DNA from 4 places in the Halomonas hibernica genome. Region 3 is predicted to be linked to each of the others. Evidence: predicted binding sites of a transcription regulator. Region 3 holds the regulator's gene; each other region holds the start of a gene.
The links. Region 3 encodes FNR, which switches genes on or off when oxygen is low (the NO sensors DNR and NnrR bind a similar motif). Its sites were predicted from a motif close to TTGATNTANATCAA; they were not measured.

Region 1 (8,109 bases), 140 kb from region 3:
GAGGCCGAGTCCGAACAAGAGCCCTGCGGCGTAAGCCATTAAGGTTCTCATGCCCCACCTCCTATCACATGTCGGGTGATATAGACGGTTGCCATGGCACTCAGCAAAAACGTGACGGTAGCCGCCATCGAACGCGGCGATAGACGTGACAGGCCACATACCCCATGACCACTGGTACAGCCGCTGCCGAGCCCTGTCCCGACACCCACCAACAGCCCCGCAATCAACATCAGCATCACGCCACCGGCGGGATCACCAATAACCTCATTGGGCTGTCCCACCACGTTTCCCAGACCACCTCCCGCCAGAACGAGCACAACAGGCCCGGTGACCAGGCCAACCAAGAACGCGGCCCGCCAAGCGCTGTGGCCCTTTGGAGGCGTCGTCACCAGCGTGCCGGCGATGCCGCTGATACCGGTGATACGTCCTAGCGTGGCCATCAACCAGGTAGCGGAAATGCCGATGAGTATACCGCCGGCCAATCCTTGCAGATTTGAAGTCCAATCCACTTCGTTTACTCCTTAGTTTGGTGAACCTGTTGGGTGTTGGTTGCCTGAGCCAACGACGTTTTCTCTTGATGCAGGCTGCGCCAAGCATCGTAGGTACTGAGGAAGACCTCGCCGCCGAGCGCTTTCATGAAATCGGAGCCACGAAGCTTGTCCATAACCGGCCCCTTGACCTCGGCCAGATGCAGCGCCACGTCGGCATCCTTCAACCGAGCGTTGATCTCCTCTAGGCTCTCCAAGGCCGAGGCGTCGATGGTATTAACTGCCTGACACGCCAGCACGATATGCTGCAATTCGAAGTCACGGGAAATCAAGGCCATCACGGTATCCTCAAGGTAACGGGCATTGGCGAAATAAAGGCTTTCGTCGATGCGGAGTATGACCAGACGCTTATCGGTCTCAACGTCGTGACGCAGGACATTTCGGAAATGCTCGCTGCCCGGCACTCGGCCGACCACGGCGCTATGGGGACGGCTGGTACGGTAGAGATGCAAGGCGAGCGATAGCCCTACGCCGGCCAGGATGCCGCTTTCCACCCCATGGCCCAGGGTGGCGATGATGGTTACCAACATGGCTACGCCATCACTGCGGGAGTAGACCCAGTTTTTTTGCACCGCGCCCAAATCCACCAATGACAGGACGGCGACGATAATGGTTGCGGCGAGCGTGACGATGGGGAGATAGGCGATCAACGGTGTCAGCAGCAACGCGGCCAGTGTGATGCCTATGGCCGTGAACGCACCTGCCGCCGGAGTCTGAGCGCCGGCATCGAAATTGACCACCGAACGGGCAAAGCCACCCGTCACCGGCATGCCGCCAGAGAAGGAAGCCGCGATATTCGAAGTGCCAAGACCGATCAGTTCCTGGCTTGGCTCGATGCGTTGCCGACGCTTGGCGGCCAAGGACTGACCTACCGATACTGACTCTACGAAACCGACCACGCTTATCAGCAAGGCAGCTACTAACAGTTCACGCCATAGCCCAAGGTCCAAACCTGGTAAGGTAAGCGGAGGTAGGCCGGCCGGTACTTCTCCCACGACGGCTACGCCGTGCTGGTCGAGCTGCCAGGCCCAGCTCGCTAGGGTGGTCAGCGCCACGGCAAGAATCGGTGCTGCCTTGGACAGCATATCCGCTGAGCGTGACGGCAGGCCTAGCGACAGGAGCCCTGGCTTCAACCAACGCCGGGCAGCATAAAGAAAGACCAGCACACCTAAACCGATGGCAAGAGTAATCCCATGGAGGCTGCCCACGTTTACCCACAGGTCGCCCAGTAATTCGATCATGTTGTGACCCGAGGCTTCCACCCCCAGCAGGTGTCGGGCCTGACCGATCGCGATGAGCAGCCCCGAGGCGGTGATGAATCCGGAGATCACGGGATGACTGAGGAAATTGGCCAAGAAGCCCAGTCGCGCCACCCCCATGAGGATGAGAAGCAAACCAGACATCAGTGCCAGTACCAGTGCAGCGCCCAAGTATTCCGGCGACCCTTGCGGGGCGACGCGACCGATGGCCACCGCTGTCATCAGCGAGACCACTGCCACTGGCCCTACCGCAAGGGTGCGGCTGGTCCCGAAAATCGCATAAACGAACAGCGGAGCGATGCTTGCATAAAGCCCCACCTCGGGGGGAAGGCCCGCCAGCATGGCGTATGCCAGCGACTGCGGGATCAGCATGACGGTCACGATTACCGCTGCCAACAGGTCGCTGGCCAACGTATCGCGTCCATAGCCGGGCAGCCACTGGAGTATAGGTAGATAATGCTTCAGGCTGGCCATAGCACGCTCACGACCCAGAATCACCCTTTGCCTGATGGGCTTGTTGTTCAAGCCTGTCGCGCAAGGGCTCCAAGTCATAGCCAGCCGCATTGGCTGATTCGATCAGCTCGGATACCGGACGCTGCGGGGCGAGTGATAATGCCCACAAATGGGCCACGCGTTTTCCCGTTCGGCAGAAGCCGAGCACGGGGGCCTTTGCAGAATGCAGCACATCTGAATAGGCATCGATGTCCGCCTTTGCGTATTCCCCAGGCTTTACGGGAACTTCATGCCAGGCCATGCCCAGTGATTTGGCCTTAGCCTTGAGGGCATCGGGATCCGGCTGGTCATCACTTTCCCCGCGCGGGCGATTGGAGATAATGGTGCGGAACCCTTGTTCGGCAAGCTGTTCAAGTTCGTCGAGGCGAGGTTGTGCTGCCACGTAAAGGCGATCATCGAGTGGTTTGATATCCATAGGTTACCTCCTTGGTCGCTTTAGGAACGCGCCTCATCATCCCAGGCGGCCCCCGGTAGAGCATCGAGGGGAATCTTCAGGTAACGACGACCATTATCCTCTGGCTCTGGCAGGTCGCCGCCCCGGATATTGACTTGCAAAGCGTGCAGGATCAGTTTCGGCATGGGCAGCTTGGCGTCACGTTCGTTACGCAAAGCGATGAAGCTTTCCGCTGTCGGGCTGTCTTGGAGATGAATATTGGTTTCGCGCTGGACACTCACCGTGCTTTCCCACTCTGGCTCGCGATCGCCGGGCATGTAGTCGTGACCGGTAAAGAGCCGAGTGTCGTCCGGCAGTGCCAGGATGGCCTGAATGGAATCCCACAGTTTGTGAGCATTGCCCCCAGGGAAATCGGCACGGGCCGTACCACCATCCGGCTGAAACAGCGTGTCGTGCACGAACGCCGCATCGCCGATGACGTAGGTGATCGACGCCTTGGTATGGCCGGGCGAGAACATAATCCGGCCTTCTATCTCGCCCACGTGGAAAGTATCGCCCTCTACAAAAAGGTGGTCCCACTGTCGGCCGTCATCCGGAAAGTCGGGCCAGTTGTATATATCCTTCCATAGCGCTTGCACTTGCGTAACGTAAGCTCCTATAGCCGTTGGTGCCCCTGTCTTTTCCTTAAGATACTGTGCTGCCGAAAAATGGTCGGCGTGTGGATGCGTATCGAGTATCCAGTCAACGATGAGCCCCTCCCGTGCGACGTAATCTAGTAACTCATCAGCATGGTGGGTTGCAGTGGTCCCTGACTTCTCATCAAAGTCCAGGACAGGGTCAAGGATGGCACAGCGCCGTGTCGCAGGGTCACTGATAATATATTGAACGCTTGAGGTTCTTTGATCGTAAAAGCCGGCCACGTCCGGCCTGCCTGGTGAGTGTCGGAAATTACGCATATTCTTCCTCATTCTCCATTTTAGTTACAAGCCTAGACCATATTGGAATAACAAGAAAACAATGAAACATGTTTATACAAACATCAAGTAAAAGTGACATCTCCCCCTCTGATTGGGTTGCGCTACACTTTAGATTTCGATCCTACTAGCAAGGAGCACGGACATGCATGAGCGTTAGCACACAACAGTTCATAGGTCTCTTGGGTGAAGCAGATGCGGGGCTGCCTATTAATGAGCCATACCGTCGGCATGGTTTCTCGGAAGCAAGTTATTACTTATGGTGCAGCGAATTGGGTGGAATGAGCTAGCCAGATTCCAAGCGACTCAACGAACTCGAAGTCGCGAAGACAAGATTAAAGAAGCTTTTCACTGAGTCGCTACTGGAGATGATTGCCGCTAGCCACCGGGCTATTTAACTTCTGCCCAGCTTATAAATTAATAGGCATTAATACATGTAAAATTTAATAGTGCCTATTAAGCAAACAAAACCATAGAAAAAGCGCTTGCCATGTTTATTGGGGCAAGCGCTTTTTTACATATGCGCGCTAAAAAATTCCCATGTAACAAGCTAATTACTTAATGCTAGATGAAATTCCATATACAGAACAGCTACTTAGTCATTTAACATTAAGAGAGCATTAAGCGATATATCATAACACATTGACACGTATCAACTTTCTACCTTGAGCAAAGGCGTAATCTAAGGGTATTCCGACATTCGCCCTGCGAATGCCGTTTAATTCGCCAAGGAGGCGCTATGGACGCAATACGTCGCTCGCTCTTGGGTCAAATGGCACGCTTAAGTGCAGGCGCTGCGCTGATGCCGTTTTCAAGCCTTGCCCAAGCTGGCATTAATCAGCAACCTGCCCGCCGCGAAGGCGACCCAACTAAACGCTACGGTATGCTTATCGACTTACGCCAGTGCATCGGCTGCCAAGCCTGTACGGTGTCGTGTCATATCGAAAACGCTGCACCGCTGGGACAGTTTCGCACCACGGTCTCCCAGTATGAAGTACAGCATCAGGAAAGCGGCGAATTAGCCACCTTTATGCTGCCCCGGCTGTGTAACCACTGTGAAAACCCACCCTGCGTCCCGGTCTGCCCTGTAGAAGCCACTTACCAGCAGCAGGATGGCATTGTGGTGGTCGATAGCGACCGCTGCGTAGGGTGTGCCTATTGCGTCAATGCTTGCCCCTACGATGCTCGCTTTATTAACCAACGCACTCAAACCGCCGACAAGTGCACCTTCTGTGCCCATCGTCTAGAAGCCGGACTATTGCCCGCTTGCGTTGAGAGCTGCGTAGGCGGTGCCCGCGTGATTGGAGATATGCGCGATCCTCAAAGCCAAATCAGCCGCATGATTCATGAACATCGCGATGCATTGATGGTGCTACAACCAGAAAAAAACACCCTTCCTCAGGTGTTCTACCTAGGCATGGATGAGCGCTTCACCACGCGTCCTAAGGCCGAGCCCGTTGCGCTCGAAGTACTCGACCCCCACGGTCAGGAGATGGGCTATGAATTCCACCATTGAGCTACTGGCACCGCGCTATGACATCGCCTGGTACCCGTGGGCGGTTCAGTACTTTTTTATGATTGCGGTTTCCTACGCCAGCCTATGGCTAGCCGCCCCAGCACTGGTATTCGGTAAAAAAACCTGGCTGCCTACCGCACGTCTGGCGCTAATCGCTTGCGTTAGCACTACGCTAGTGGCGCCCGTTGCGTTACTCGCGGATTTGCACCAGCCACTGCGGTTCTGGCACTTCTACGCTTACGCCAATAGCCACTCGTGGATGTCGATTGGCAGCGTTGTTCTGCCGCTTTATTTGGTTAGCGTGCTTGGCCTTGCTTGGTTGGCATGGCGGCCCGCGCTGCAGGCACAGTGCGGCACTCCAGGACTCGGTGGCATGCTAGCCACCTGGCTTTCACTGGGCAGAGGCACAACGCCACGAGCAATGGTCGCGGTGGTAGGTCTGGCTGCGCTGGGACTTTCCAGCGGCATTATGCTTTACACCGGTGCGGAACTAGCAATCGTAAAGGCCCGTCCGCTTTGGAACACCGTGTGGCTACCGCCCATGCTGGCGACCACCGGATTTATCGCCGCCTCCGGTCTGGTGTTAGTGCTGAACAGGGTTAGTGGGCTTTGTTCGCAAACCGCTATACGACAGATGCTGTATGTGCTGCTAGTGGCCTGTGCGCTAGCAGGATTGATCGCGCTTAGCTGGTTTTTAGATGGCGTAAATGCCCACGTAGGCTCAGTCGCCACCGCGCTGGAATCCGTGCGCCATAGCGCCTCGTGGCGCAACACTGCCCTCTGGGGAGGCATTACCGGCATCGCGCTGTTTGCCGCCGTGTTGTTTTTATTGACTCGCCCTACCCTGCGCCAGCCCGGGCCGAGCGGCGCTCCAACCTCTAGCCAGCCAGCACTGTTTGCCTGGGCATGGTTGCTAGGCCTCGTCGCCATACACATGGGCTGGATGTTTCGCTGGGTGGTACTGATGGATGTTCAGCATGTGGCGCGCAATAGTGCCGGATTTCACCACTATGGTATTCCCGCCGGCTCTTCCGGCATTTTAGGCATTGTTGGCACCTTCGGTCTCTGGCTCGCCGTTATTCTCCTGATTGAACTGTTTATTCCCTGGCGACAGGCCCAACAAGGCGGCCTTATAGCAATGCCAACCCACGCTGCCCAAGATGCTTCTACTCATCCTCTCACCGCTAAAAAAGGAGCGTCTAGTCATGTCTAAGTCTGCTCAAGACCCGTCACGCCGCCGTTTTCTAAAAGGCGCTGCCGCCGCTGGTGGTGCAGCCACCTTTGCCGTGGGCTATGCCGACCCACTGGCAAAAATGGCCAAGGGCATTACCGGTAGCGCGGGTGAAAAACCCAGGCACAATATTCATGGCAACTCGCTGACCCCAGAATACCGCGTCGATTTAGACACTGGCGAACTCACCTTAACCCCCGGCCAGCGAGTCGCCTTCACTATTTGTTACGGCTGTACTACCCGATGCGGCGTGAGAGTGAGGGTCGATGACACCCTTGGCGAAGTACTGCGGGTATCAGGCAATCCCTACCACCCGCTGTCCGCCGACGACCATTTACCTATGCGTACACCGGTGGCGGATGCACTGCGTAGTGTTAGCGCCTATGGTGAACAGGGTCAGATAAACCGCTCCACCGCCTGCGCCCGTGGCAACGCCATGATGAGCCAAATTACCAACCCTTTCCGAGTCGACAACTGCCTGAAACGAGTAGGTGAACGTGGTAGCCGTCAATGGCAGAAAATCTCCTTTGAGCAGCTAATTGAAGAAATCTGCGAAGGCGGCGACCTGTTTAACGAAGGCCACGTTGATGGACTGCGCGATATTCGCGATCACGACACCCTGATTGACCCTGACAACCCTGAATATGGCCCCAAGGCCAACCAATTAATGGTGATGGAAGCCACTGACTACGGGCGTTCAGACCTACTCAAGCGCTTTACCCTCAATGCCTTTGCTACCCGCAATTATGGTCACCATGGCGCTTACTGTGGTTTGGCTTTCCGCATGGGATCTGGCGCGGTGATGAACAATATTGTCACCAACGCCCACGTTAAGCCAGATATCCAAAACGCACGCTTCATCATGTATATCGGCTGTGCGCCCAGCCAAGCGGGCAACCCGTTTAAACGCCAAGGCCGCTTGATTGCCCAAGCCCGTGCAGCCGGTACGTTGGAGTACGTGGTGGTCGACCCAGCGCTCAATGCCGCCACCTCCCACGCAGCCGACAACAACCGCTGGGTGCCTATTCGTCCTGGGACAGACAGCGCTTTTGCCATGGCAATCATCCAGTGGCTACTCGACAACCAAGGCTATGCTAGTGACTTCCTAGCTCTGCCCGGCCAAGCCGCCGCCAATGCAGCGGGCGAAACCACCCACTCCAACGCCACTCATTTGGTGATTGACACCTATGAACACCCCCGCAGAGGTTATTTTCTTCGCGCCAGCGACCTGGGCCTAGCGGAAGCGGATAACGATGCTGACTCGCCGATGGTAGTCGCCAATGGCGAACTCGCGCTAAGCGAAGAGGTGATGACCGCCGAGCTCTTTGCCGAACGTCCGGTTGAGCTTGCCGATGGCACCACCGTGACCGTCAAAAGCAGCCTGACGTTGCTAAGCGAATCTGCCCACGAGTACGACCTAGACACCTATGCCGAGCATTGTGGCATTCCCAAGGCGACGATTATTGAATTGGCCAGCCGCTATGCCAGCCATGGCAGAAAAGCCGCTGTTAACTGTCACGGCGGCATGATGTCGGGTAACGGTTTCTACGCCGCGTTCAGCGTGCAAATGCTGAACTTACTGGCGGGCAACTACAACATGAAGGGTGGCAGCGCCGTGGGCGGCGGCACTTACAGCGGTACCGGCGAGGGCCCACGCTACGACTTAGCCAACTT
Region 2 (8,109 bases), on a different contig from region 3:
GTCGACTACATCGGCTAGCACTTGTGAGACGGCAAACAGACCAATAAGCGCGGGCAGCAGATTGATCCCCGTCAGTAGCGACATGTTGCCGTAAGTAAAGCGCATGCTACCAACCATGGGGTCCGAGCCGACCGTAGCCAACAGCAAACCAATCAGACCGGCGGCAAGGCCTTTCGCCAGATTTTTGGAAACCGAGGCGATAATGACCAAGCCGAAAATACTCAACGCGAAGTACTCGGGTGCGCCAAAGCGCAGCGCAAATTCAGCGATAGGCGGCGCAAGCACGCTCAGTACTACCGCACTAAATATGCCCCCTAAAAACGAAGCAACGATTGCAATGCCTAGCGCTCGTCCCGCTTGGCCGCTACGCGCCATGGGAAAGGCGTCAAGCGTGGTCGCCACCGAAGAAGGCGTGCCTGGTATATTCAAAAGCGTGGCCGACACCGAACCACCAGCGATGGCCCCGCACAGCGTACCCAGCAGCATGCCGACACCCATTACGGGTGGCATACCAAAGGTCAAGGGCAGCAAAAGCGCGATCGCCATGGCAGCGGTCAGTCCAGGTAGCGCTCCCATAATGAGGCCCAACAGGGTTCCACCTGCAATCGCAAGTAAGACGTATCCCTGGAAAACGAGCCCTAGGGCATCAATGTAATCACTCATGATCAAACTCCGGCGATTCCCAGGGTAGGTAAAATAATGCTAAAGCCTTTGGTGAAAAGCATAAAAATGGCAAGCGAGGTTACGATTGAGAAACCGGCAAGCCCTGCCACCCCTTTTGGAGTCACTTTTCGTTCCTGCTTATTGAGCATTACCAGCACAGAGACCATGGAAAATATCATTAGGGCGGTGGTAATGACGTAGCCTAGTGGCTCCAGTAAAAACGCATAAAGCACTAAAAGACCTAGTACAGCGGTCCAGGCAATGACTGAAACAACCAGACTACCCTTTTGAGGGGCCGCTATGTCTTCGTCACTCGGGCCTTCAGAAATCCTTGGAGCTGCACTTGTAATAATCGTTGTCAATAAGGAGACTAAAAGCATAACGATTAGAAAAACACAGATAGCCTTTGGGAAAAATGCCGGCGACAAGCTGCCGCCGGCTGCACTTCCTCGGATAGAATAACTTTCCATCAGGAAGTAACCCACAAGGCCTATTAGAACAATATGAAACGTTGCTTCTGCAATAGGCCGCTGCATAACTTCCTCACTGAGCCAGTTTTTCAGCTTCTTGAATCATTACCTGAGAGGTGTTCTCGACAAAGGCGTCGAGCTCATCGCCATAAAGCGGCATAATGTCAGAACCCATCATTTCCGCAGCGCGCTGAAATTCAGGGTCTTCAACGGCAGCTTGAATCGCTTCTACCCAGCGATCTTCAGTTTCCTGGCTGATTCCCTTAGGTGCCGCCACGCCACGCCACTGACTGATGTTAAAGTCGTAGCCCTCTTCCAACATGGTGGGGGCATCTGGCAGGGCACCGCTACGCTCTTCGCCAGTGGTAACGATGGCGCTAAGCCGACCAGAATCGATACCTGACACTACTTCAGAGGGGTTCAGAACGACCGCGTCAATATGACCACCCATGGCAGCAGTCACTGCATTAGCACCGCTGTCGTAGGGTACTACCTGGAAGTTAGCACCCAACTCTTCAGCCAGCGCTACGGCCATCACATGCGTTGAAGAACCAACACCGGATGCACCCACCATCAAGGGACGGCCAAGCTCTTCAAGGCCTGCGAGCATCTCCTCAAGGGATGTCCAGCCGTTTTGGCTATTAACGGCCAAAACGTATGGCTCGACCAGTACGCGGGCGATGTACTCGAAATCACTGTAGGTATAACCAACGTTGCCCAGACCTTCTAGAGTGAAGGTGGCATTGGTCGGAATCGTCATGACGTAACCGTCGGGTTTTGCGTTAACGGCGGTTGAGAAACCCACCGCGCCGCCGCCGCCGGAAACGTTACGTACCACGATAGTGGTACCCAGCGCTTCTTCAACCGGGTTCTGCAGCGCACGTACTACGTTGTCGGCACCACCACCTGCATTCCAGGGCACGATAAACTCGATGTTTTTCTCTGGATAGTCCGCATAGGAGAGAGCAGAGGAAAGAGCAGCGGTAGCGACTGAAATAGCCAGTATTGTCTTTTTCATTATTTCCACCTGTTACTGTGAGCGTGAGCGCCCTATTTATCAACGGGCGATTACTTTACTGCCTCAATCAATTTTTCCAGCTGTTTGCGCTCTTCTTGAGCAGGCATTACTAGAGGTGCGCGAACACTGCCCGCCGGACGGCCGACGATATCGGCACCCGCTTTGACCAAACTGACGGCATAACCTGCTTTCTGGTCACGCAGATCGATAAATGGAATAAAGAAGTCGTTCGTAATTTGTTTAACAACGTCTGAGTTACCAGCACGCAGTGCTTTATAAAAAGTTACTGCCATATCTGGCACGAAGTTAAATACCGCAGACGAGTAGGTATTAACGCCAATCGATAGATAAGCTTCTGCAAAGATTTCTGCTGTCGGCACACCACCGATGTAAACCAAGCGGTCGCCTACTTGTTTGACGATCTTGTTAAGCGCCTGAATGTCGCCTTTGCCGTCTTTAAGACCAATTAAGTTAGGGCAGGCATCAGCAAGCATTTGTACAGCTTCTGCGCCCATGATGCCGTTACCACGGTTGTAATAGACCACATTGATGGCGGTGGAATCACAGATCTGGCGGGCATACTCGACCAGGCCATCCTGGGGGCACTCGGTCAGGTACGGAGGCATCAGCAGAATACCGTCAGCGCCTGCTGCTTCTGCAGCATTGGCAAAAACCTTACCTGCTTCCACGCTGAGGCCTGCGCTGGCGATAACAGGCAACTTTCCGTCGACGACTTCAACAGCCACGCGCACAATTTCGCGATACTCATCAAGTGTCAAGTTGAAGAACTCTCCGGTACCGCCAGCAATAAACACAGCAGAAATATCGTGACTGATAAACCATGCTAGCCGCTGGCGGTAGCTCTGCTCGTCAAATTTACCGTTTTCGTCGAAGTCGGTAATAGGAAACGATAACAGGCCATCACTAATTGCTTTAGTTACTTCTTGTTTAGAAAACTTCACGTAAACGCCCTCATGGTTTTAGCGCCACCCACATGGATTTGAACATATACTAGCAGCGCAGATAATTGTCATACATCATACAAGTAACAACTTAAACAACTACGCTTATCCCCGCAAGCATAAAACCCTACGCCTCGACTAAAGTTTAATGCACCGATATTTGTGCTAAAATCTATTAAATTTCGCCAACAGCATATAAATCTTCCGGTTAATTTATAGACTTCAACATTTCTTTTTCCAAAGCGTTCTTTAGCAGCAGACATGGAGAGGCAGCCGTCAGACAGCTGTAAAAATATTGCCTAACCACTGGGGCATACAATAAGTGCAGCTGGCATTGCTGGAGTCAGGCGTGTTGAACAGGGATAAAGGGCATCTCTCCATTGGTCCAATGTCACTGTACGGGTAGCCACCCCGTTGCGTTCAGGGTCACGTAACCGGTGCAGGATTAAATAACACTAGATCGTTATGGATACCCAATCGATCAGCAGCGGCTTGCTTGCGCCCACTCGCCACATCGAGAATCAGATGAAAAAGCTCCCATCCAACGTCTTCAATGCTGGCATCACCCGTGGCGATCCGCCCGGCGTCCAAATCGATAATGTCGTGCCAACGTCTTCCTAACTGTGAATTAGTAGAGACCTTTAGCACCGGCACCATTGCCAAACCATAGGGCGTTCCGCGCCCTGTGGTGAACACCTGCAGGTTCATGCCTGCCGCCAATTGCAGAGTCCCGCAAATAAAGTCGCTCGCCGGTGTAGCTGCAAAGGTGAGCCCTTTACGCCGTAAGCGCTCACCAGGACCAATCACATCCACAATGGGCGAGTTACCCGACTTAATCACCGAGCCAAGCGCCTTTTCAACGACATTACTTAACCCGCCTTTCTTGTTGCCAGGCGAGGGGTTGGCACTACGATCAGCCTGTCCTTGAGAGAGGTAATCATCGTACCAAGCCATCTGTTCAATCAGCGCTTTTCCCACTTCCTTGTTAATAGCTCGCGGCGTTAGCAGGTGGATGGCATCGCGTACTTCCGTGACTTCAGAGAACATCACGCTACCGCCGGCTCTTACGATCAGATCAGTAGCAAAGCCGACGGCTGGGTTCGCAGTGACGCCAGAGAAAGCATCACTTCCTCCACACTGCATACCCACCACAAGATCAGATGCAGGGCAGGTCTCACGACTGCGCTTGTTGAGCCGTTCCAAATGGCGCTCGGCCATGGCTAAAATACCGTCGACCATGTCACCAAACCCTTCAAAGCTCTCATCCTGAAGACTCAGTACGTTGGCTTCCGGATCGGCGGCTTCGCTGTTTTCATAGATTTTGACCGGGCGATCTTCGAGCAGTGTCGAGGGCTGAAGCTTTTCGCAACCCAATCCGATCACCATGATCTCGTTACCGAAGTTGGGGTTCAGCGCAATATTTTTTAGCGTACGAATGGGCACAATCGCCGCCGGTGCGTTGATCGCCACGCCGCAGCCATAGCTATGGTTGAGCCCGACCACATCATCAACATTGGGAAAGCGTGGCAGCAATTCACGCTTGATACGACTGACTACGTAATCCACGGTGCCGGCCACGCACTGAACGCTGGTGGTAATCCCCAGCACGTTCTTGGTGCCCACGCCGCCGTCCGGATTGCGAAACCCTTCAAAGGTATAGCCTTCGAGCGGTTCGGAAGCTGGCGCCTGTCGCGTGGCCAACGAGAGCTCGTCAAGGCCTGGGGCCGTCGGCAAGCGCACATTGGTTTCATTGACGTGGCCGCCACGCTCGATAGCCACCACGGCGGTGCCGATGACCTCGTTATAGCGAATCACTGGGCTATCCTGGGCAATCGCTGTCAATGCCACCTTGTGGCCCTGCGGAATAGGCATCAAGGTAGTACACCCCTCGCTGATACTCACACCTTCAGCCACCCCGCCCTGCTCAATCACAATGGCAACATTATCGTTCGGATGTACTTTAATTACGCGCGAATTAGTCATTGTTTGAGCCATGGTGTTTTCCTGAAACGATGTGCGGGCCCGAGGCTTGGCTTAGCTCCATTTTTTGGCGAGCACGAGACCTGATGCCCATGATGATTGCAAACACCACAGAGGCAGCGATCAAACCCCACAGCACCATCGCAATCGGGCTTTTAGTGAAGAAGACTGAGTAGGTGCCAAAGGACTCAAGGCTTTTTACAAAATATACTTCGGCCTGACTTCCCAGAATAAAGCCGATGATTAGTGGCGCTATTTCAAGGCCGATTTTCTGAATCAAATACCCCAGAACGCCAAAGATAAGCAGAGTCCAAACATCGAACATGATGCCGTAATTAATGGCGTAAGCGCCCACTACGCACATCATCACAATAATGGGATAGAGAATATGCTTGGGCACCATTACCACTTTGGCAATGTACTTGATGGCAAAGAACATCAAAAAGAACATCACGACATTGGCAAGCACCAAAGCCGTCATCATGACGTACCATGTTTCATGATTTTCCGGGATGAACAGCGGCCCGACCTGTATTCCCTGTAGTGTAAAGGCGCCAATCAGTACTGCCGTGGTAGCATCACCTGGAATGCCAAGCGAGAGCAGGGGGATGAGCGCACCACCGGTCAGCGCGTTATTAGCAGACTCCGAGGCGATTAACCCTTGTGGCGCTCCTTTGCCCATCTGAGACGAGTTACGTGCCAGGTTTTTCTCTTGGGTATAGGCGAGAACGGAAGCGGCACTGCCACCCACGCCCGGCAACATCCCCACAAAAGTGCCAATAAAAGAAGAGCGTGTCAGATTCGTCAGGCTGCCCTTAAAGATAGACAGCGAAAACCCACCTTCTTTACCAATTTTAATACGTTGCCCAGCGACATCGCGTTTTACGCCTTTTTCAGCCTCCAGCAAAATGGTGGAAATACCGAAAATGCCGATTAGCACCGGTAGCAGCGAGAAGCCTTCAAACAGGTAAGGTTCCATGAAGTCGAACATCAGCCGCGTATGACCATTACCACCGTCAGAAATGCTGTAATCGCCAATGAGGCTTAGCCAGACGCCAATGACGCCGCTAAATATACCGATCAGCATGCTATTTGAAAGAGAGGCAATAACGCTCAATGCCAGCAAGATAATCAGGAACTTCTCTACATAAGAGAATTTGATCGAAAAATCCGCCAGCAGTGGCGCAAACAGGAACAGTACGGCTGCGCTAATAAGACCGCCAATGACAGAGGCAATGACACAAATGCGCAATGCCTTTTCACCCTCCCCTTTACGCGCCATAGGGTAGCCGTCGAAGGTGGTGGTTATCGAAGAAGGCGTACCGGGGATATTCAGAAGTACCGCTGGTACCATACCGCCTGAAATTCCGCCCACATAGAGGCCCAGCAACAGTGCCAAGCCATGGTTCAACCCCAAAGCATAGGTAAGTGGCAGACAGACAGCGACGGCCATGGTAGCCGTCATGCCTGGGATCGCGCCGAAAATGATACCTACAAGGGTGCCAAATCCAACGAGTAGAAAAAAAGTAAAATCGAGAACTGACAAAAATTCCATGGCGGTACTCGCGTCGGTTATGGCAGTGTGATGGTGAATAGCTTGGCGAGCACAAACCAAGCCAGCGTAGGAGCGACAACAGCATTGATGACGACAATAACGAGGGCTTTTTTCGTCCACTCATGCAGATAAAGTAGCGACATGAGAAGTACAAACGCTATTGAGACAAACAGAAAGCCATAGCCCGTATAGGGGAACAGATCACCGACAACCGCCATCAGATAAAAGTACGCGGCTATCAAAGCAAAGGTGCCGAAGAAACGAAAATTGTCTCTTGATTCACCAATAATGGGTAAAGTGCGCTCTCCTCGCTTAACCGCAGCCATAAAGGGGGCTACCTTGGTTATTAGAATCAAGGCAAACAGCCCACCCAGAATCCAGTGGATAATGGTGGGAAAGAATAAGTGTGAAGTCCCGAAATCTATCGAAACACTAAACAGACCTGACTCCATATTTACTCCAGAAGTATTAACACAGCGTGCGTATAAGTAAGGTATATACGCTTGGCCCCTACCCATGCTCAGCGCATGGATAGGGCGCTAGTAACAAGCTACTAGCGCCCGCCCGTTTAGTTGATGTTGCTGATGATGTCTTCGTAGCGGAACATTTTCTCTTGAAGGTATTCAGAAGCCTCTTCTGAAGGCTTGAAGTCAGGAATAAAGAAGGCATTCAGCTGCGCCTCCTGAATGCTGCCTTCGTCATATATTGCAACAAGCGCCTCATCAATCTGATCTACGATACCTTGGTCCATCTCTTTGTTGTAAATGAAGAAGAACTCTTTATCGAAGGTAAAGTTTTCGTCTTCACCCATGGTGACATTCACATTAGGCTCGACGTATTCAAGAAGTTGCTCGCGGGTCGTCTGGCCAAGCCCCTCTTCCGGCGCCTGCTCGATAGTGCCTTGGCGTGCCGTCAACCATACAAAGCGCATGGCTTTCTGGTCATCTTCGGGTAAACGGGTGTATTGCTCATTGGCCTGGACACTGCCATTAATGACATCGGCTTGACCGTCAAACAGTTGCTGATTTTTATCAGACTGAGAGCCCGTATTAACGGCTACCAGATTGTCTTCCTGTCCCGGGTGCTCAATAGCAATGGCGTTTTTCAATGCACTGAAGCCAATCTCGGAAACGCCGCCGGGCTGGATAGCTACGCGCACGGTTTCGCCGTTACCTACCGCCTCGATGATATCGTCGAGTGTCTCATAAGGAGAGTCTTTGGCCACGAGATAGGCGTTACCGGGGTTGATCGCGATAGTCGGCCCAATCGTGTACTTTTCAAAGACATCGTCATAGCCTTGCACGCCATAGAGATGACCAAGATAGGATTGGTCATGAAAGATCATCAGGGTATTGCCCCGAGAATCCCTATCCAGCGTGCGAAACGCTGAGCTTGCGCCTACGGCATCAACCTTCATATTTAAACCGAGGTGCTCGGCTAGACGATCAACTACGATGCTGG
Region 3 (8,109 bases):
ATGACAACCATTTAAAAGGACTTTAAATGGTGGGTGGTACTGGGTTCGAACCAGTGACCCCCAGCTTGTAAGGCTGGTGCTCTCCCAACTGAGCTAACCACCCAGGGTGTTGATCTTTAATCAACGAATCTGCAAGTTATCGTGGCGGACCGGACGAGACTCGAACTCGCGACCTCCGGCGTGACAGGCCGGCATTCTAACCAACTGAACTACCGGTCCGAATAGCGATAACTGCTACAAAGTAAACCGTATGATGATGGCGGACCGGACGAGACTCGAACTCGCGACCTCCGGCGTGACAGGCCGGCATTCTAACCAACTGAACTACCGGTCCGCATTACATCATGCTGATATTACTTTGGTACTGCTTTACGTTTCCAGGCCATCTTTCGATGGTGGGTGGTACTGGGTTCGAACCAGTGACCCCCAGCTTGTAAGGCTGGTGCTCTCCCAACTGAGCTAACCACCCGCTGGTCACGTGGCGCTGCATTCTACAGAAGCCTCGCTGAATGTCAACACGTTATGTTTAAACTTTGTGATTTAAACCAGCGCGTTGCTCACATTCCCGAAGGCGTTCCATGAGCGCGGACGAAGGATGCCGCAAGTGAGGCCGCCTCGTCAATCAAAAACTCATGTTTTAATCCAGAAGCGCGCCGTGGCTTAAAGTCATGGTCACCATCGGTTAACCAGTCAAGCCTGGTTTGAGGCGTTAATGGATAGCCAATTACTTCTTCACGCGTACCAAACGGGTCACGCTCGCCTTGCAGTACCAATACCGGACAGTGAATATCAGGCCAGTGACTTAACCGACGTTTTTCAGGCGCTTTCGGCGGATGAAACGGATAGCCCGCGGCGATAACACCAGGGCAAGCCCGCTGGCTGGCCAACATCGTCGCAATTCGTCCGCCCATTGACTTTCCGCCCACCCACAGTGGCGATGCCGCCAATGGCGCAAGCAGACGATACCAGGCAGTAAAATGCGCTACCGTGTGAGCAACCGGCGGTGGCGGGCGGCGTTTACCCTGTTGATTAATCTGCTGCATATAGGGAAAGTCAATCGCAAACACCTGAAGCCCCTGGGCTGCCAGCCCATTGATCATGCGCTGCATAAAAGATGACTGATGCCCAGCGCCTGCGCCATGCGCCCATAAAATTCGCCCGATATGCGCCCGCCCCACCACTGCCAGCGGCCCAAGCCCCTCCACCAAAAAGAAGCCGGGGGCTTCAGTTTTCGCCAAGGTATCTTCCAGCGCGTCTGGCGGAAGGGGCAAATATCCTGCATAAGCGTCTGGCATCACTGTTTTCTTTCTCCTGGCATTTTAATCCGTTAAACCTTCACTATTCATTCAAGAGTTTTCCGATGGCTGCTACCTTAAGGAAACACTCTTGCCTGATAAAACGTTGATGATACGGTTATTTAAAGCACGGGCAGCGAAGCCATGACAACGTTACCGGCCTCCTCTTGTTACCACTGTGGCAGCCCTGTTCCGAGCAATGCGCCTTGGCATATAACGCTGGATGCCACCACGTACCCGTTGTGCTGCCCAGGCTGCGAGGCCGTTGCCCATGCCATTGTACAGGGCGGCCTGGCGCGCTATTACCAGCAGCGCACTGAGCTGCCCGAAACGCCTGCCGGAGAGTCTCTCGATAGCGATGCCTGGGCGTATTTCGACAGCCCTGAATTTGAAACAAAATTCCGGAAAACGTTGCCCCTTGGCGTCGACAGTGACCAGTTAAGCGCTACGCTCGCGGTAGAAGGTATTACCTGCAATGCCTGTGGCTGGTTAATTGAACATCGCTTAAATGCGCTGAAGGGCATCGCCTCAAGTGCCGTCGATTTATCACGGCATCGCCTTCACGTTAGCTGGCACCCCAGCAAGCTTAAGCTTTCCCAGCTACTGGCCGAGCTTGCCGGTATTGGCTACAGCGCCCTGCCTTTTGAGCCAGACCCTGCACAGGAACGCGGGCGCTATAAAAAGCGCCTGTGTGCTTGGCGGCTGGGAGTATCGGGGGCGTGCCTTCTCGGTATCACGCTGCTCATGCTTTTTTTGCCGAGTGAAGTACGAGGGGATCTCAATACGCGTACTACTACGCTGCTTCACTGGCTTCCCATGGTACTGGCAACGCTTGTCATGCTGTTTGCCACGCCGCCTTTTTTTCGACAAGCGCTTGCCGATATAAAGCGTGGCTTGTTGGGTCCGGCCGTGCCTATTGCCCTGGCACTGGGCTGCGCTTACCTGGCCAGCGGCTACGCATCGTTTTTTCACACAGGGGAGCACTACGTTGGCATGTACGTTGGCATGATTGCGCTGCTCACAACGCTGTTACTCCTTTTTGGCTGCGCTCGATCATTACCCATTTTAAGAAGCCCTCAAGACACATTTAAAGGAGCCCTACCCGCCACGACCATTCGACGTACCCCCGATGAAAGCGAACGAATTTTACCCGCGAGTGAGCTTTGCCCAGGTGATCGTATCGTAGTGAACGCGGGGCAGCGGATACCTGCTGACGGCATTATCGAGCAAGGCACATCAAGCCTGAACACCTCACAGCTCACAGGCGAACCGCTCCCGGTGAGTTACGCGAAAGGAGATAGCGTGCTGGCAGGCTGCCAAAACCTCGAAAACCCGCTGGTGATTAACGTAGTCCAACCGCCTGCCCGCGCCCGTATTACAGCGCTAGGCGCCCTGGTTGGCGCTGCTTTTACTGGAAAGCACCTGGCCAGCATTAACGCACGCGGCGTGCACAAATGGGCCGTTGGCCTGCTTATCATAGCGCTGGGGGTGACAGCCCTCTGGTGGTGGTTTAAACCGCTAATGGCATTGGATGTACTGCTTTCGCTGCTAATAGCAGGCAGCCCGTGCGCACTGGCGTTGGCAACCCCAGCGGCGCTAACGGTCGCTTACCAGCAGTTACGTGCACGAGGCGTGGTGATAACGAATCCTCGCGCCCTGCTTTCATTGGCCACAACAACGCAGCCTGCAGATGAGGCGATAGCGTCTTGCTCAGACGTGGTCATACTCAGCCCACAAAGCGGGCGCTCCGTAGAAACCCTAGCCATTGCCCGCGCCACGCAGCGCTGCATACAACACTCAATGGGCATGGCGGCCTCCATCAGCGTGATAGCGCTTTGCCTGGCGGCAGTGGGCGCTCTATCGCCGTTTGGCGCCATCACGAGCGCTGGCGGCAGTGTGCTTGCCGTCATTGCTAATACGCTACGCTTTTCACACAGGCTATCTACTTCCAACGTATCCACCTCCCATTTATCCACTTCAGCAGTCAAAGGCGTGCCATGAACCCGACCGGGCTTGATCTTCCTCCGCTTATCGCCGCGTTCGTGTTTGGATTGATGGGCGGGGCCCACTGCATCGGCATGTGCGGAGGCGTCATGAGCGCATTAACCTTTGCCATTCCGCCCAGCATGCGTAGCTCGGCGCGTATGGGCGGCCTACTGCTAAGCTACAACTTGGGCCGAATATTAAGCTACATGACGGCAGGCGCGCTGGTAGCCGCGTTGGGCACCGTGCTTTCGCCCTCACTGCTGGCGCGCCAGTTGTTGCAAGGCGTTGCAGCGCTCATGCTGATTCTCATGGCGCTGTATATTGCTAACTGGTGGAAAGGGCTTTTGCGCGTGGAAGCCGTGGGCAAACGATTATGGCGTCACCTTGAGCCCTGGGGCCGACGCTTGATGCCGGTGGTTCATTTCCCCCAGGCATGCGCGCTAGGCGCCATTTGGGGCTGGCTGCCCTGTGGGCTGGTGTATTCAATGCTGGCCTGGAGCCTGGCGACGGCCCGGCCGCTTCAAGGGGCTTTATTAATGGGCGCTTTTGGCCTGGGCACCCTGCCTACACTACTGGCCACAGGACTTGCTGCACGCAAGCTTAAACATCTTATTCGTCACCCCGCGACAAGAACCATCGCTGCGCTCGTCATTATCGGCTTTGCCGTATGGCAGCTTTGGGCACTCAACATGCACTCAGGTGGGCATTCAGGCGGACACTCACACGCCAATCATTGACCTGGCGCAACGCACTACAGCGCTATGTTCTCTAGCCTATCGGTAGCTTTTAAAACGTATTTTCAGCTACCGGAGCGCCTCTTCATGCCTGTATGTGCCACGGCTGTCCCCTCATCCGTTACTGCTACCGCGTCATCCAGCACCCGCTGGGATGAAGCATTGCTGCGCCGTTATGATAAAAGCGGCCCACGCTACACCTCCTACCCGACGGCGCTGGCCTTTCACGAAGGGTTTACCGCCGAAAATGCGACCCAGGCCATTGAGCGCAGCAACGCAAGCCAGCGCCCGCTCTCCATCTATGTCCATATCCCGTTTTGTCGCAAAATCTGCTTTTATTGCGCGTGCAATAAAATTGCCACGAAGAACACCGCCCTGGCCGAGTCGTATCTCTATCGGCTAGATCGTGAGATGGTCCTGACGGCCCGTCATCTGGATACAAAGCGCCCTGTCAATCAGTTGCACTGGGGCGGAGGCACCCCTACGTTTCTTTCACTGGAGCAGATGGGCGACTTGATTGACCGCCTGGACGCACGCTTCGGTCTTTCAAACGCACCAGAGCGTGACTACGCCATTGAGATCGACCCGCGCGAAGCCGATGTTTTAACCCTGCGCCACCTGCAGTCTTTGGGCTTCAACCGCCTGAGCCTTGGCGTACAGGACCTGGACCCACGCGTTCAAAAGGCGATTAACCGTCATCAGCCTCGCGTGCTTACCGAAACACTAATGGATGAAGCACACCGGTTGGGCTTTCTCTCGCTGAATCTGGATTTAATCTACGGTCTGCCCTTTCAAACGGAAAGGAGCTTCGCCAAGACGCTTGAACAGGTGATCGCGTTAAATCCGGCGCGTTTATCCGTGTTTAATTACGCGCATTTGCCTGAACGCTTCAAGCCTCAGCGACGTATCAGCGTGGATGACCTGCCAGGTGCGGATGAAAAGCTTTCGATTCTGCGTACGACCATCGACATGCTGACCGCTGCGGGCTATCAACATATTGGGATGGATCACTTTGCCAAACCCAATGACAGCCTGGCGGTTGCCCAAGCCAACGGCACCCTACAGCGCAATTTTCAGGGCTACTCCAGCCATGCCAGATGCGATCTTATCGGTCTGGGCGTGTCAGCTATTTCCCGAATAGGCGATAGCTATGCGCAAAACCCTACTGACCTGGCTAGCTACGAAGAGAACCTGGATCAAGGTCGACTGGCTACCGTGAAAGGCGTACGATTAAATCAGGATGACCTAATACGAGCCGACGTTATCGAACGTTTAATGTGCGATATGCGCCTGGATTTAGCAGCGGTTAGCCGGCAATGGCAGGTTAACGCCAACGACTACTTTGCCAGTGCGCTGGAAAGCCTACGCACTGCTGAACAGGACGGGCTAATCGTTCGCTTGGATGATACGCTTGAGGCGACGCCAATGGGCCGTTTACTGATTCGCCAACTGGCCATGGCGTTTGATGCTTACCTTCCGGGGCACTCAGGCCAACGCTACTCAAGAATCGTTTAACCGGCGGCATCAACGCCTGCGGTAGATAGCCATTTAGGCAAAAGAGAAACAGGGAGATAGTCATGCTACCCTCGACAAGCCAACGACGCTCGCTTCTTCAAGAAGCACGCTGCCAGACCTGCAGCCTAAGCTCGCTTTGCCTTCCACTAGCGCTTGAGCTTGAAGGCATGGGGCAGTTTGATGCCATCATCAGACGCCGAGCACCGCTGAAAAAGGGCGAAACACTGTTTCGTCAAGGCGACCGTTTTACCAGTGTGTATGCCGTTCGCTCAGGCAGCCTAAAACAGGTAACCAGCGAAGGTAATGGCAACGATCAGCTCACTAACTTCTTTTTGCCCAGCGAGCTTGTCGGATTGGACGGCATTGACGAAGAGCACTACCCAGGCAGCGTGATTGCCCTTGAAACCACCACCATCTGCGAAATTCCCTTTGATCGGCTGGACCTGCTTTCAGAGGAGCTGCCGGAGCTTCGTGGTCAGCTGTACCGCAGTATGAGCAAGGAGCTTCGCGATGACCGGCGCATGATGCGCCTGTTGTCGCGCAAAACCGCCGACCAGCGGCTGGCCAGTTTTCTACTGACGCTTTCAGAGCGTTTTCGGCGTCGGGGTTACTCGCCTTACAGCTTTAGGCTTTCAATGGCGCGTGCGGATATCGGCAATTATCTGGGGCTGGCGGTTGAGACGGTCAGCCGTATCTTGAGCCGTTTTCAGCAGCAAGACGTGGTGGCCGTCTCAGGGCGCGAGGTTAACATCCTCGATATGCAGCGGCTTATAGCGCTTGCTGAAGAGGAAGAGCCGGTGATTAGCTCACGTTAAATGCTTCAATACGCCCCGCCATGAGTGCTTCCTGTTTGGCTTCCAGTCCCGCAAAGTCAAACAGGTCGCGGTCAGCTAGCTGCGAAGGCGCGACGTTAGTGACCGCTTTAAACATGCTTTCCAAACGCCCCGGATACTTTTTGTCCCACTCGGCCAGCATTTCCTTAACGACCTGACGCTGCATGTTCGGCTGCGAACCGCACAGGTTGCAGGGAATAATCGGGAACTCCATCAGGCGCGAAAACTCCGCAATATCCGCCTCTTTACAGTAGGCCAGCGGACGAATCACGACATTCTTGCCGTCATCGGAAAGCAGCTTGGGCGGCATTGCCTTCAGGCTGCCGCCAAAGAACATATTGAGAAACAGCGTTTCCAGAATATCTTCACGATGATGGCCAAGGGCGATCTTGTTGGCGCCGATTTCTTCGGCAAACCCGTAAAGCGACCCGCGCCTTAACCGCGAGCAAAGCGCGCAAGTTGTCTTGCCTTCCGGCGTTTTTTCTTTCACTACCGAGTATGTGTCGCGCTCCAGAATGCGGTACTCCACGCCGAGTTTTTCCAGATACCGGGGCAGTATATGCTCAGGAAAACCAGGCTGCTTTTGGTCCATATTGACCGCCACCAGTGAAAAATTCACCGGCGCATTGCGCTGCAGGTTGCGTAAAATCTCAAGCATGGTGTAGCTGTCTTTACCACCCGACAGGCAGACCATGATCCGATCACCCTCATTGATCATTTGGTAATCGATAATCGCATTACCTACCTCGCGCCGCAGTCGCTTTTGCAACTTGTTGAATTCGCGTTTTTGTTTGGCGTCCTCAAGCGCCGGCTGGCCTTGCAGGTCAGGCGTCGGTGCAACGGTTGCCGCGGCGGGGTCAAAATGATCAAGGTGTTGCATGATATAAGCACTGCCAATGGTAGAAGGAGCAGCCGCTATTCTAACAATACTCCCGCCGTTCACCCAACTGGCAAAATCACGTCGTTACTATGGTCATAACTACGGTCATCACTATGGTTATCAATACGGTTATCAATACGGCCATCGGCACAGGCGCCATTACGCTTGAAGCTAACCCGATTGCGCCATATCACGCTGTAAGCGCATATACAGCAAGGCGCTTGCGGTGGCTTTACCTAACAACCTCTGGGTCGAGATAGCAGGCACTTGCCAGCAGGCCAGCGCCTCGGAAAATGGTTGGGAAGACTCCACTAACGGGTGTAAACGGCGCAATTGGCGTTGATGCAGTTTGGCCACATCGACCTGAACATTAGGCAGCCCAAACCCGAGGTGCGTTCTAAAGGCTCTATTAAGCATGCAAAACTGCTGGTCCAGTTGCCACCCGACCAGCGGCCGGTTGCCAATAAAATCGGTAAACGCATGCAGTGTCTCGGCACAGAGGGGTACCGCCGTGGCGGGATTGTAAAGCCGCTGATGCTGGCGCAGCGCCGTCTGGTCAACCGTTTGTGGGTCGGCAAACGTCGCCACCCACGCCTGGCTTGTGTGCACTTGCTGTTGATTAAGTACCACAGCAGCCACACTTAATACCGACGTTTCACCGGGTATTGATTCGCAAGCCAGCGCCACTAGCTCTTCCCCCATATAGGGCTGGAAAAGCCAGGCGTAAGGCGAATTCGCATAGCGGCGCCGATCTCGCTCACGCTTAAACATTCTGCGCAGCGTTTGCCCCAGCAGTGCCATGCCTTTTTTGCTGCCTTGCATAGCGCTGCTCATGAATACTCTAAATGGTAACGATAGGAGAGGCG
Region 4 (8,109 bases), on a different contig from region 3:
CCTGCTGAATAAACGCCATTTGTGTCGCAATGGGCGTTCCCCACTTCTCCTGAGAGTCGCGTGCATAGTCGTACCAAGTGGGCTGTTCGCGGAAAATTTCGCAAATATTGCTCTGGTCTTGTGGTGGGTTGGGGGCAAAGGTCGCACAGCCAGAGAGCAACAACACACACGCTAATCCTGCCCAACTGCGCAGTGTTAGCAGTGAAGATGAAAGCGCAGCGTTAAAATTATCAACAGGGCGGAGCATGCAGAATTCCTTGTGGATAACAGCGTCATTGATAACAGGGCTATTGATAGCCGCCAGCATTAATACTGTTTAAGGGCTAGAGTTTATACGTACTAAAATCAGATTGTTATTGGTCGTTAGCGTAAGTTGTGAAATGAGTGACGAAAATTCTAAACGGGATGTTTTTTCCCGATGGGGTTGGAGCTTTTGATCTCCTGCCCGTTGAGCGACCCTGGCTGCTGCCAGCCGCCTGCCGCCCAGGCAACAAGGAGGTTAATCCAGCACTTCAGGCTTGTTGGCATTTGCTGATGTTGGCAGATAATAGAGCGTGGGCACGACCAGCAGCGCAAGCAGCTTTCTTCTAAAGCCTAAGCTGTTCGTTACTTAACGGTGACGTTACCATCTAGTTATCGCCGCGTAACTAACTTGGCAGGACCAACCCAGCAGGAGAGTTGTCATGTATATCGCAATGAACCGTTTTCAGATTGCCCCAGGCCGCGAAGAGGATTTTCTGGAGGTGTGGCGTAAGCGTGATTCGCACTTGAGCGACGTGCCCGGTTTCAAGCAGTTCAACATGTTGCAGGGCGCAAGCCAGGAAGAGCACACCGTGTTTATTTCCCACAGCGTATGGGAGTCGGAAGCGGCTTTCCGCGCCTGGACCCAGTCAGAGGCGTTTCGTAAGGCCCATGCGGGCGCCAAGTCACCGGAAGGTATCTACCTGGGCCCGCCCAAATTTGAAGGGTATGAGGTCGTGCTTTAAGCACGGGGCAAGCGGCTTGGCCTCTCTTAATAGAGCGCCAGGCCGAGTGAGAGCAGTACACTGTAAATCAGTGTCGATAGCGCGGTTTTTTTCAGCATGCCGGTAAGCGTTTCACCGTCGGTAGTGTGGTGTAGCGTTCTGGCAGCGTCTGCTAACGGTTTGGCAACCAGCAGGCAGCTCCAGCTAAGCCAGGGGGCGGGCAGTGCGACCAGATAAATCACGGTGAGCAGTAGCGCCATTGCCAGCAATATCCAGTGGTAGGTAATGGCGTTAGCGCGGCCTAAGCGCACCGCCAGGGTGATCTTGCCGTTGCGCGTGTCGCTTTCGATATCGCGCACGTTATTCACGTTCAATACAGCGGTTGCCAGTAACCCGCAAGCGGCGGCGGGCAGTAGTGTAAGCCCGTCCAGTTGTTGTGCATGCAGGTAGTACGTGCCGAGCACCCCTAACAAGCCGAAGAAGATAAAGACCGCAATATCTCCCAGCCCCCGGTAGCCATACGGCGTGCCGCCCAGCCCTACGGTATACGTGACCGCGGCCAGCAGCGCGGCAGCCCCCAGAAGAATAAAGATGAGAATGGACGTCCACTGATTGCCAAAAGCCGTCAGCAGTAGCAACAGCCCACACAGGGCGGCAACGACCGCCATCACCACCATTCCACCGCGCATAGCGCGAGGGCTCAGTAACCCTGAAGAGACAGCGCGAACCGGGCCTATGCGCTGGTGATCATCCGCCCCCGTCGCCGCATCGCCGTAATCATTGGCCAGGTTTGAAAGCACTTGCAGGGCAATCGCCGTTAGCAGGGCAAGGAGTAGCACGCTCGGATTAAACCCTTGTGCGTGCGCCGCAAGGCCTGAGCCAAGCAGGATAGAGGCACATGCCAAAGGCAGCGTACGAGGCCGGGCCGCTAATAACCAAACCTGGAACGGGCGGTGCTTGTCGGGTTGATCCATTGCTTTGGTGTCCTGGTCGTGATGACGTTAAATGACTAAAAGGGCGTGCGTAGCTATGTATTATTAAGTGCTAAAAAGTAGACCTGCGTCAAAAGAAGCAGCAGTGTCTTATCGCAAACTATTGTTAATCCCTCTTAACAGGAGTTAATTCGATGATCGGCGACTTATTTAGACAAAGCAAATATGCAGCGCTTGTTTGGCTAGCCTTCCGGCTTTATCTTGGGATTACTTGGCTCAGTTTGGGAATCGGCAAACTGACGGGCGGTTTTGATGCGCAAGGGTTCCTGAGTAACGCGGTAGCGAACCCTGTAATGCGGGAAGGGAGCATGGTGTATCCCAACTACGTTGCTTTTTTGGAGCATTTTGCGCTGCCCTATGCGGGTATGTTTAATGTGGTGATCCCGCTGGGGGAGATACTCGTGGGGTTGGGCTTGATCGTGGGGGTGCTGACCTCCTTTGCAGGCTTCTTCGCTATTGTAATGAATATGTCGTTTCTAATGGCGGGTACGGTCTCCACTAACCCGTGGATGATTGCGTTAACCTTTTTCTTACTGGTAGCGGGCGCGAACGCTGGCCATTTTGGGGGAGACCGCTGGGTCTTACCCTATATCAAGCAGAGGCTGGGCATTACGCGCCGCACCCGATTTATCTGAGACGCGGGGCCACTGATTGTCTGAACACATGCGCTGGGTAACAGGCAGCAGCGTCGCTTACGGGTTGGCGCATATGAACAGCCAGAGCGCTGTCGCTGAGCTTATGGACCGGCTTGATACATTGTCTGTGCCGTCCATCCAAGGGGTTATACGCCTGAGCGTGCCTTGCCGCGTTGATAGCCTGATGGGATGGTTGGACGCGCAAACGGTTTTTCCGCGCGGCTACTGGAAAGCGCGTGACGCCGGTGCACCTGAGTACGCGACGCTAGGCATGGTCAGCGCGGTCGATTCGCTTGAGATGCTGCAGGCCGACCTTGCCAAACTCGCAACCTTGCCTGGTGAGCAGCCGGACTATTTCGGCGGCATGGTGTTTGATGCTACATCGCCCGGCTGGGAAAATTTCAAAAATTGCTGTTTCATATTGCCGCGTGTGGAACTTAAGCGCTCACAACAGGGGGCGCTACTGACGCTCAATTTGCGCTTTGACGACCGCTGCGGCGACCTTGAAATAGCCGAAGCCCGCGCCTTTTTAGCCAGTCTCCAGCAAGAACAACCGCTACCCCCTCTGCGTCCGCATGCCTATTTACGTTATGACGCCCCTGCCCAGCAGGCGTGGTCAGCGTGGGTATCCCAGGTGACCCACGCTGATCAGCTGTGCCATACGCCCAAAGTGGTGTTATCGCGAGAGACGCGTTTGGTTATCGCGGACGATGCATCGAAAACGCCATCGCCCTGGGCACTGCTGGACCGCTGGCAGGCAGAGGCGACGGCGTGCTTTCAATTAGGCATTCAGTGGGATGCAGAGACCGCCTTTATCGGTTGCCCACCGGAGCGCCTTTATCAGCGAGAAGGTACGCAGCTGCTAACCGAGTCGCTAGCGGGCACCACTCATCGTGGCGCTGATGCACAAAAGGACCAATACCTTGCCGAGGCACTGTTGGCGGATACCAAAAACAGCCTGGAGAACCAGTGCGTTTATGAGGATATTCTTGCCCGGCTTGAGCCTTTGTCTCGCGTTGTTCAAGCCGGGGAGGCCCATGTTCTCAAGCTGCGCTCTGTGCAGCATATCCGCCGCCTTATTCATGCTGAGCTGCATCACACGGTGACGGACCAGGCGCTGCTTGCCAGTTTGCCGCCTACCCCAGCGGTAGGTGGTGTTCCCCGCGCATCGGCGCTAGCGTTTATCCGCCAGCATGAACGCCACCAGCGGGGCTGGTATGCGGGTGTGTTTGGCCGGGTGAGCCTGGCCAGTACGGAGCTTGCGGTGGCTATCCGGTGTGCTCATATCGGCGCTAATGAAATTCGCCTTTATGCCGGTGCGGGCATTGTCGCGGGCTCTCAGCCTGATGCAGAGTGGCGTGAGCTGGACAACAAAATTGCCGACATTATGTCGCTGCTCAACATGGGGTAATACCAATGACCGCGAACGCCATGCCGCGCGGCTTTCCGCTTCAGCACGCTACCTTTAACCATGTGTGGGCCGCACTGCTGCTTGAGGAGCTTTACCGCTTGGGCATGCGCGACGTTGTGCTGGCGCCGGGCTCACGCTCGTCGCCGCTCACCATGGCGGCCAGCGAGCATGCCGGGCTTCGCTGCCACTGCCATTTTGACGAGCGTGGCCTGGCCTTTATGGCACTGGGTCTTGCGCGCGGAAGCGGCCGCCCGGTAGCGGTTATCACCACCTCGGGCACGGCGGTTGCCAATCTATATCCTGCCGTCGTAGAAGCCAAGCTAATGGGGGTGCCGCTGGTAGTGCTCTCAGCCGACCGCCCTATTGAATTACTGGATAACGGCAGTAACCAGGCCATCGACCAGCGCGACATCTTCGCTCGTCATACCGTGATGCATCACGATCTTCCGCCCCCTGGCCCTGAACTGAGCGCCGCGTTTCTACTCAGCACCGTTGATCAAACTATTGATCAACAGCAGCGTACGCCAGGCCCTGTGCATTTTAACTGCCGCTACCGTGAGCCTCTTTACCCTGGCGACCAGAGAGAGGATGCCACGGATTATCTGGCGCCTCTCGGAAGCTGGCTGACCTCTTCAGTGCCGTGGAGCCAGTGGGTATCCAGTACGCAAGCGCCCGCGTTTTCTACCGAGTGGGCGGATTTTTCGTGTCAGCGAGGCGTTATCGTGGCGGGATGTATAGATGACCCGCACCAGGCGCAGCAGGTGGTGACGTTATCCCGTCGATTAGGCTGGCCTCTGTTGGCGGATCTACAAAGCCAGGTACGTTTTGACCGCCAAAACGTGATCCATTTTGACCTGGCGCTGCACGATCCTCATTTTGTCGAGGAGTTGGAGCGGGCCGATGTGTTGCTGCAATTTGGCGGGCGTCTTATCTCCAAGCGCCTGACGCAGTTTATTGCTCGTCATTCCTGGCAGGATGTTTGGCTGGTGGACTCGCGCCCCCAGCGGCTCGACCCTGATTACAGCGTTAAGCGCCGCTTCATTTGCCCGCCCGAGGCAGTGGTGGCCGCGCTTGAACGTGAGACCGAGCGCACCCCTTGGCACCGGCTTAACCAGTGCCAACAGCGCATCAGCGATATCGTGAATCAACGCTGTAATACCTTTTCAGAGCTGGGCATTTGTCATCGGTTGTTGCAGCAGGCAAACGGGCAGCTGTTTGTGGGTAACAGTATGCCCGCAAGGCTGATGAACATGCTGGGCGCGTACCGCACAGCGCCTTTGCGGGTATTCACCAACCGCGGAGCTTCCGGTATCGATGGGCTGATTGCCACGGCCTACGGCGCCAGTGCTACTAGCGACCAGCCCACCACGCTGATCGTGGGCGATACCAGCGCGCTGCATGACCTTAATAGCCTGGCGCTGCTGAAGCAGGCCGTTCAGCCGCTGGTGGTGATTATCCTCAATAATGATGGCGGCAGCATCTTTCATATGCTGCCAGTGCCCAAGGAAGGTGCGCTACTTGAGCGTTATTTCCGTCAGCCACATGGTTTGAGTTTTGAGTACGCGGCGCAAATGTTTGGGCTTGCCTATGCCGCACCTGGCTCGCTGGAGAGCTTCGATGCGGCCTATGCCCGTGCCTTGGAAGGAGGCGTTACACTGATAGAGCTTAACGTGCCACATCAGCAGGTTGCAGACGATCTTGTGGCGCTGGCAGCAACGCTAGGTAGGCGCGATAACCATGAAGGCTGAATATGAAGCGCACGCCCAGCCACGCCCAACGCTGGTTATGCTGCACGGCTTGTTAGGTGATCGCCACGATTGGGCGGAGGTCATCGCTGCGTTGAAAGATGTGCCGTGCCTGGCGTTGGATTTACCGGGCCACGGCCAAAATGACCAAGTGGCGGTCGACTCTTTCTCCGCTTTTCACCACTGGCTAACCGATACGTTGGCCGCGCAGGATATTCACCGCTACTGCTTGCTGGGCTACTCGCTGGGAGGGCGTTTGGCGCTTGATCACGCCCGCCGCCAACCTGCGGGGCTTGAGGCGCTTTGGCTGGAGAGCGCTCATCCAGGCTTGCCCGAAAGCGAGCGCGATGAGCGTATGGCCCATGATGCACGCTGGGCACAACGCTTTGCGCTGGAACCTCTTGAACGCGTGCTTACCGACTGGTATCGGCAACCCGTCTTTGCTGATCTTACATATACGCAGCGAGCGCGGCAGATTGAACGGCGGTTGGCCAATCATGGCCCGTCCGTGGCGACAATGCTGCGAAGCACGTCGCTCGGCAGGCAGTCCTCTCAGTGGCCGTGGCTGGCTGAAACGTCACTTCCCATTGGTTACTTTTCAGGTCGGCAGGATACTAAATTTCACACACTTGCCGCCCGCTTGGCTAACATAGCCCCTCGCGTGCACCCTATCGCGCTGGAAGGCGGGCACAACCTGCATACAGAGCAAGCAAAAAGCATCGCCGAACCGATTAGCCGATGGTATCAACGCCTCGGCTAAACGGCTCGCTCACCTGGAGTCAGTTAATCAACAGCAGCCACGGCAAACCGATAGCCAGCCAGGCCACTAAGAACAGCAGACCAAAAATAGCCCCAAGCCGCCAATAAAGGGCGCTTGGCAGATAGCCGCTGCCATAGTAAACCGGGCTTGGGCCGGTGCCGTAGGGGGTGATAATGCCCATAAAGCCCAGCGTGGGGAGCAGCAGGAGGATAAACATCTGCATATCCAGCCCTGCAATACCGGAAGCCGCCGCCAGCATCACCGGCAACAGGGCGGTAACGTGGGCCGTGACGCTGGCAAACAGGTAGTGCAGGAGATAGAAGATCACCGTGAGCGCCACCATCGCCATGACGGGATTAAAGTGGCTGATTTGTTCACCCACCACGCCACCAAACCAGTTGACGAATCCGACCTGGCTTAGCCCGCCTGCCAGCGCCACCAGCGTTGCAAACCACACAAAGGTATTCCAGGCGGCTCGATTGTCGAGGATATCGTTCCAGCTCACGATGCCGGTCAGCAACATGCAGCAAATCACCACCAGGCCTACCAGGGAGGCGGACACAACATCGCCCGCAAAAATCCACAGCAGTAGCGCAGAGACGACCATGATGACCAGCAGTATCTCGTTGCGAGTAAGCGCCCCCAGTTTGTTCAGCTCATCCCGCGCCCAGTTGGACACTTCTTCACCGGCTTTCACTTCTGGCGCGCAGAGCCAGTAACAGAGCAGAGGGACCAGCAACAGCAGCAGAATGCCAGCGGGCGCTACGGCGATAAACCACTGCCCCCAGTTAATATGAATACCGGTAGCGCTTTCTGTCAGAGCAATGGCCAACAGGTTGGGGGCAAGCGCGGTTAGAAACAGCGAGCTGGTCACACAGGTAGAGGTGATCGCTGTCCACATCAGAAAACTGCCCATGCGCTTCATGCTGGGGTCATTGGGCTGGGAGTCGTAAAGCGGCGGCAGATTGCGAATGACCGGATAAATGGTGCCCCCGCTACGCGCCGTGTTGGAAGGTGTAAAAGGCGCTAGCACCGCATCGGCGATCATTACCGCGTAGCCCAACGTTAATGTGCGCTTGCCCATGGCCTTGACCAGCCAAAGTGATATGCGCCTGCCTAGCCCGGTTTTTTCATACCCCAGCGCGAACATAAACGCACCAAAAATCAGCCATACAGTCGAGTTGGTGAAGCCCGAAACTGCCCATGAAAAGGCCTGGTTGGCAGCATTAAAGCCTTCGGTCGCTAGCTGTTCGGGTGAAAACAGCACCCAGCGGGAGAGCAGCGCCACCAGAGTCACGCCGATTAACCCAATGACCGCGCCTGGCAAGGGTTCAAAAATCAGCCCCACCACACAGCCCAGAAAAATAGCGAAGAAGTACCAAGCGTGAGGGGAAACCCCCTCAGGCGTGGGTATCAACGCAACGATAATGGCCACTACAAGCGGCGCCAACAACTTCCAGTCAAATGCCGATTGCACACTACTGTTCATATCAAGCTGCCCCTCTTTTGGGCTGCGAAAGCAGCCGAATCTCTTCACTGCTATCGCGGTTGATTTTCATCTGCTTGCGGTTACATACGTTGCAGAGAATGGCGATAGCGAC

Region 1: dsrO (sulfate reduction electron transfer complex DsrMKJOP subunit DsrO) is a predicted target of FNR. The motif match lies at 4,331-4,344, and genes of this name have one in related genera.
Region 2: kdgD (5-dehydro-4-deoxyglucarate dehydratase) is a predicted target of FNR. The motif match lies at 3,179-3,192, and genes of this name have one in related genera.
Region 4: FKN99_RS10965 (1,4-dihydroxy-2-naphthoate polyprenyltransferase) is a predicted target of FNR. The motif match lies at 2,018-2,031, and genes of this name have one in related genera.

Annotation. Positions count from the first base shown of each region.
Region 1 covers NZ_VIFN01000004.1:1,687-9,795, forward strand. The annotation lists gene FKN99_RS07710 (DUF6691 family protein) at 1-51, opposite strand, end outside; gene FKN99_RS07715 (YeeE/YedE family protein) at 48-509, opposite strand; gene FKN99_RS07720 (SulP family inorganic anion transporter) at 515-2,281, opposite strand; gene FKN99_RS07725 (TIGR01244 family sulfur transferase) at 2,289-2,735, opposite strand; gene FKN99_RS07730 (MBL fold metallo-hydrolase) at 2,756-3,670, opposite strand; partial or broken gene FKN99_RS18120 (transposase) at 3,838-4,056, shown strand; gene FKN99_RS07735 (YgaP family membrane protein) at 4,061-4,135, shown strand; gene dsrO (sulfate reduction electron transfer complex DsrMKJOP subunit DsrO) at 4,428-5,204, shown strand; gene nrfD (NrfD/PsrC family molybdoenzyme membrane anchor subunit) at 5,188-6,417, shown strand; gene FKN99_RS07750 (molybdopterin dinucleotide binding domain-containing protein) at 6,410-8,109, shown strand, end outside.
Region 2 covers NZ_VIFN01000007.1:86,410-94,518, forward strand. The annotation lists gene FKN99_RS12000 (tripartite tricarboxylate transporter permease) at 1-663, opposite strand, end outside; gene FKN99_RS12005 (tripartite tricarboxylate transporter TctB family protein) at 666-1,199, opposite strand; gene FKN99_RS12010 (Bug family tripartite tricarboxylate transporter substrate binding protein) at 1,207-2,151, opposite strand; gene kdgD (5-dehydro-4-deoxyglucarate dehydratase) at 2,202-3,113, opposite strand; gene garD (galactarate dehydratase) at 3,540-5,108, opposite strand; gene FKN99_RS12025 (tripartite tricarboxylate transporter permease) at 5,089-6,648, opposite strand; gene FKN99_RS12030 (tripartite tricarboxylate transporter TctB family protein) at 6,666-7,100, opposite strand; gene FKN99_RS12035 (type 2 periplasmic-binding domain-containing protein) at 7,217-8,109, opposite strand, start outside.
Region 3 covers NZ_VIFN01000004.1:141,505-149,613, reverse strand. The annotation lists tRNA gene FKN99_RS08365 (tRNA-Val) at 28-103, opposite strand; tRNA gene FKN99_RS08360 (tRNA-Asp) at 143-219, opposite strand; tRNA gene FKN99_RS08355 (tRNA-Asp) at 258-334, opposite strand; tRNA gene FKN99_RS08350 (tRNA-Val) at 394-469, opposite strand; gene FKN99_RS08345 (alpha/beta fold hydrolase) at 558-1,295, opposite strand; gene FKN99_RS08340 (heavy metal translocating P-type ATPase metal-binding domain-containing protein) at 1,440-3,296, shown strand; gene FKN99_RS08335 (sulfite exporter TauE/SafE family protein) at 3,293-4,018, shown strand; gene hemN (oxygen-independent coproporphyrinogen III oxidase) at 4,103-5,530, shown strand; gene fnr (fumarate/nitrate reduction transcriptional regulator Fnr) at 5,593-6,345, shown strand; gene ttcA (tRNA 2-thiocytidine(32) synthetase TtcA) at 6,332-7,243, opposite strand; gene FKN99_RS08315 (3'-5' exonuclease family protein) at 7,415-8,065, opposite strand; gene FKN99_RS08310 (putative nucleotidyltransferase substrate binding domain-containing protein) at 8,074-8,109, opposite strand, start outside.
Region 4 covers NZ_VIFN01000006.1:85,502-93,610, forward strand. The annotation lists gene FKN99_RS10955 (transglycosylase SLT domain-containing protein) at 1-247, opposite strand, end outside; gene FKN99_RS10960 (antibiotic biosynthesis monooxygenase family protein) at 684-986, shown strand; gene FKN99_RS10965 (1,4-dihydroxy-2-naphthoate polyprenyltransferase) at 1,013-1,939, opposite strand; gene FKN99_RS10970 (DoxX family protein) at 2,092-2,592, shown strand; gene FKN99_RS10975 (isochorismate synthase) at 2,609-4,003, shown strand; gene menD (2-succinyl-5-enolpyruvyl-6-hydroxy-3-cyclohexene-1-carboxylic-acid synthase) at 4,009-5,751, shown strand; gene menH (2-succinyl-6-hydroxy-2,4-cyclohexadiene-1-carboxylate synthase) at 5,741-6,508, shown strand; gene FKN99_RS10990 (anion permease) at 6,528-7,997, opposite strand.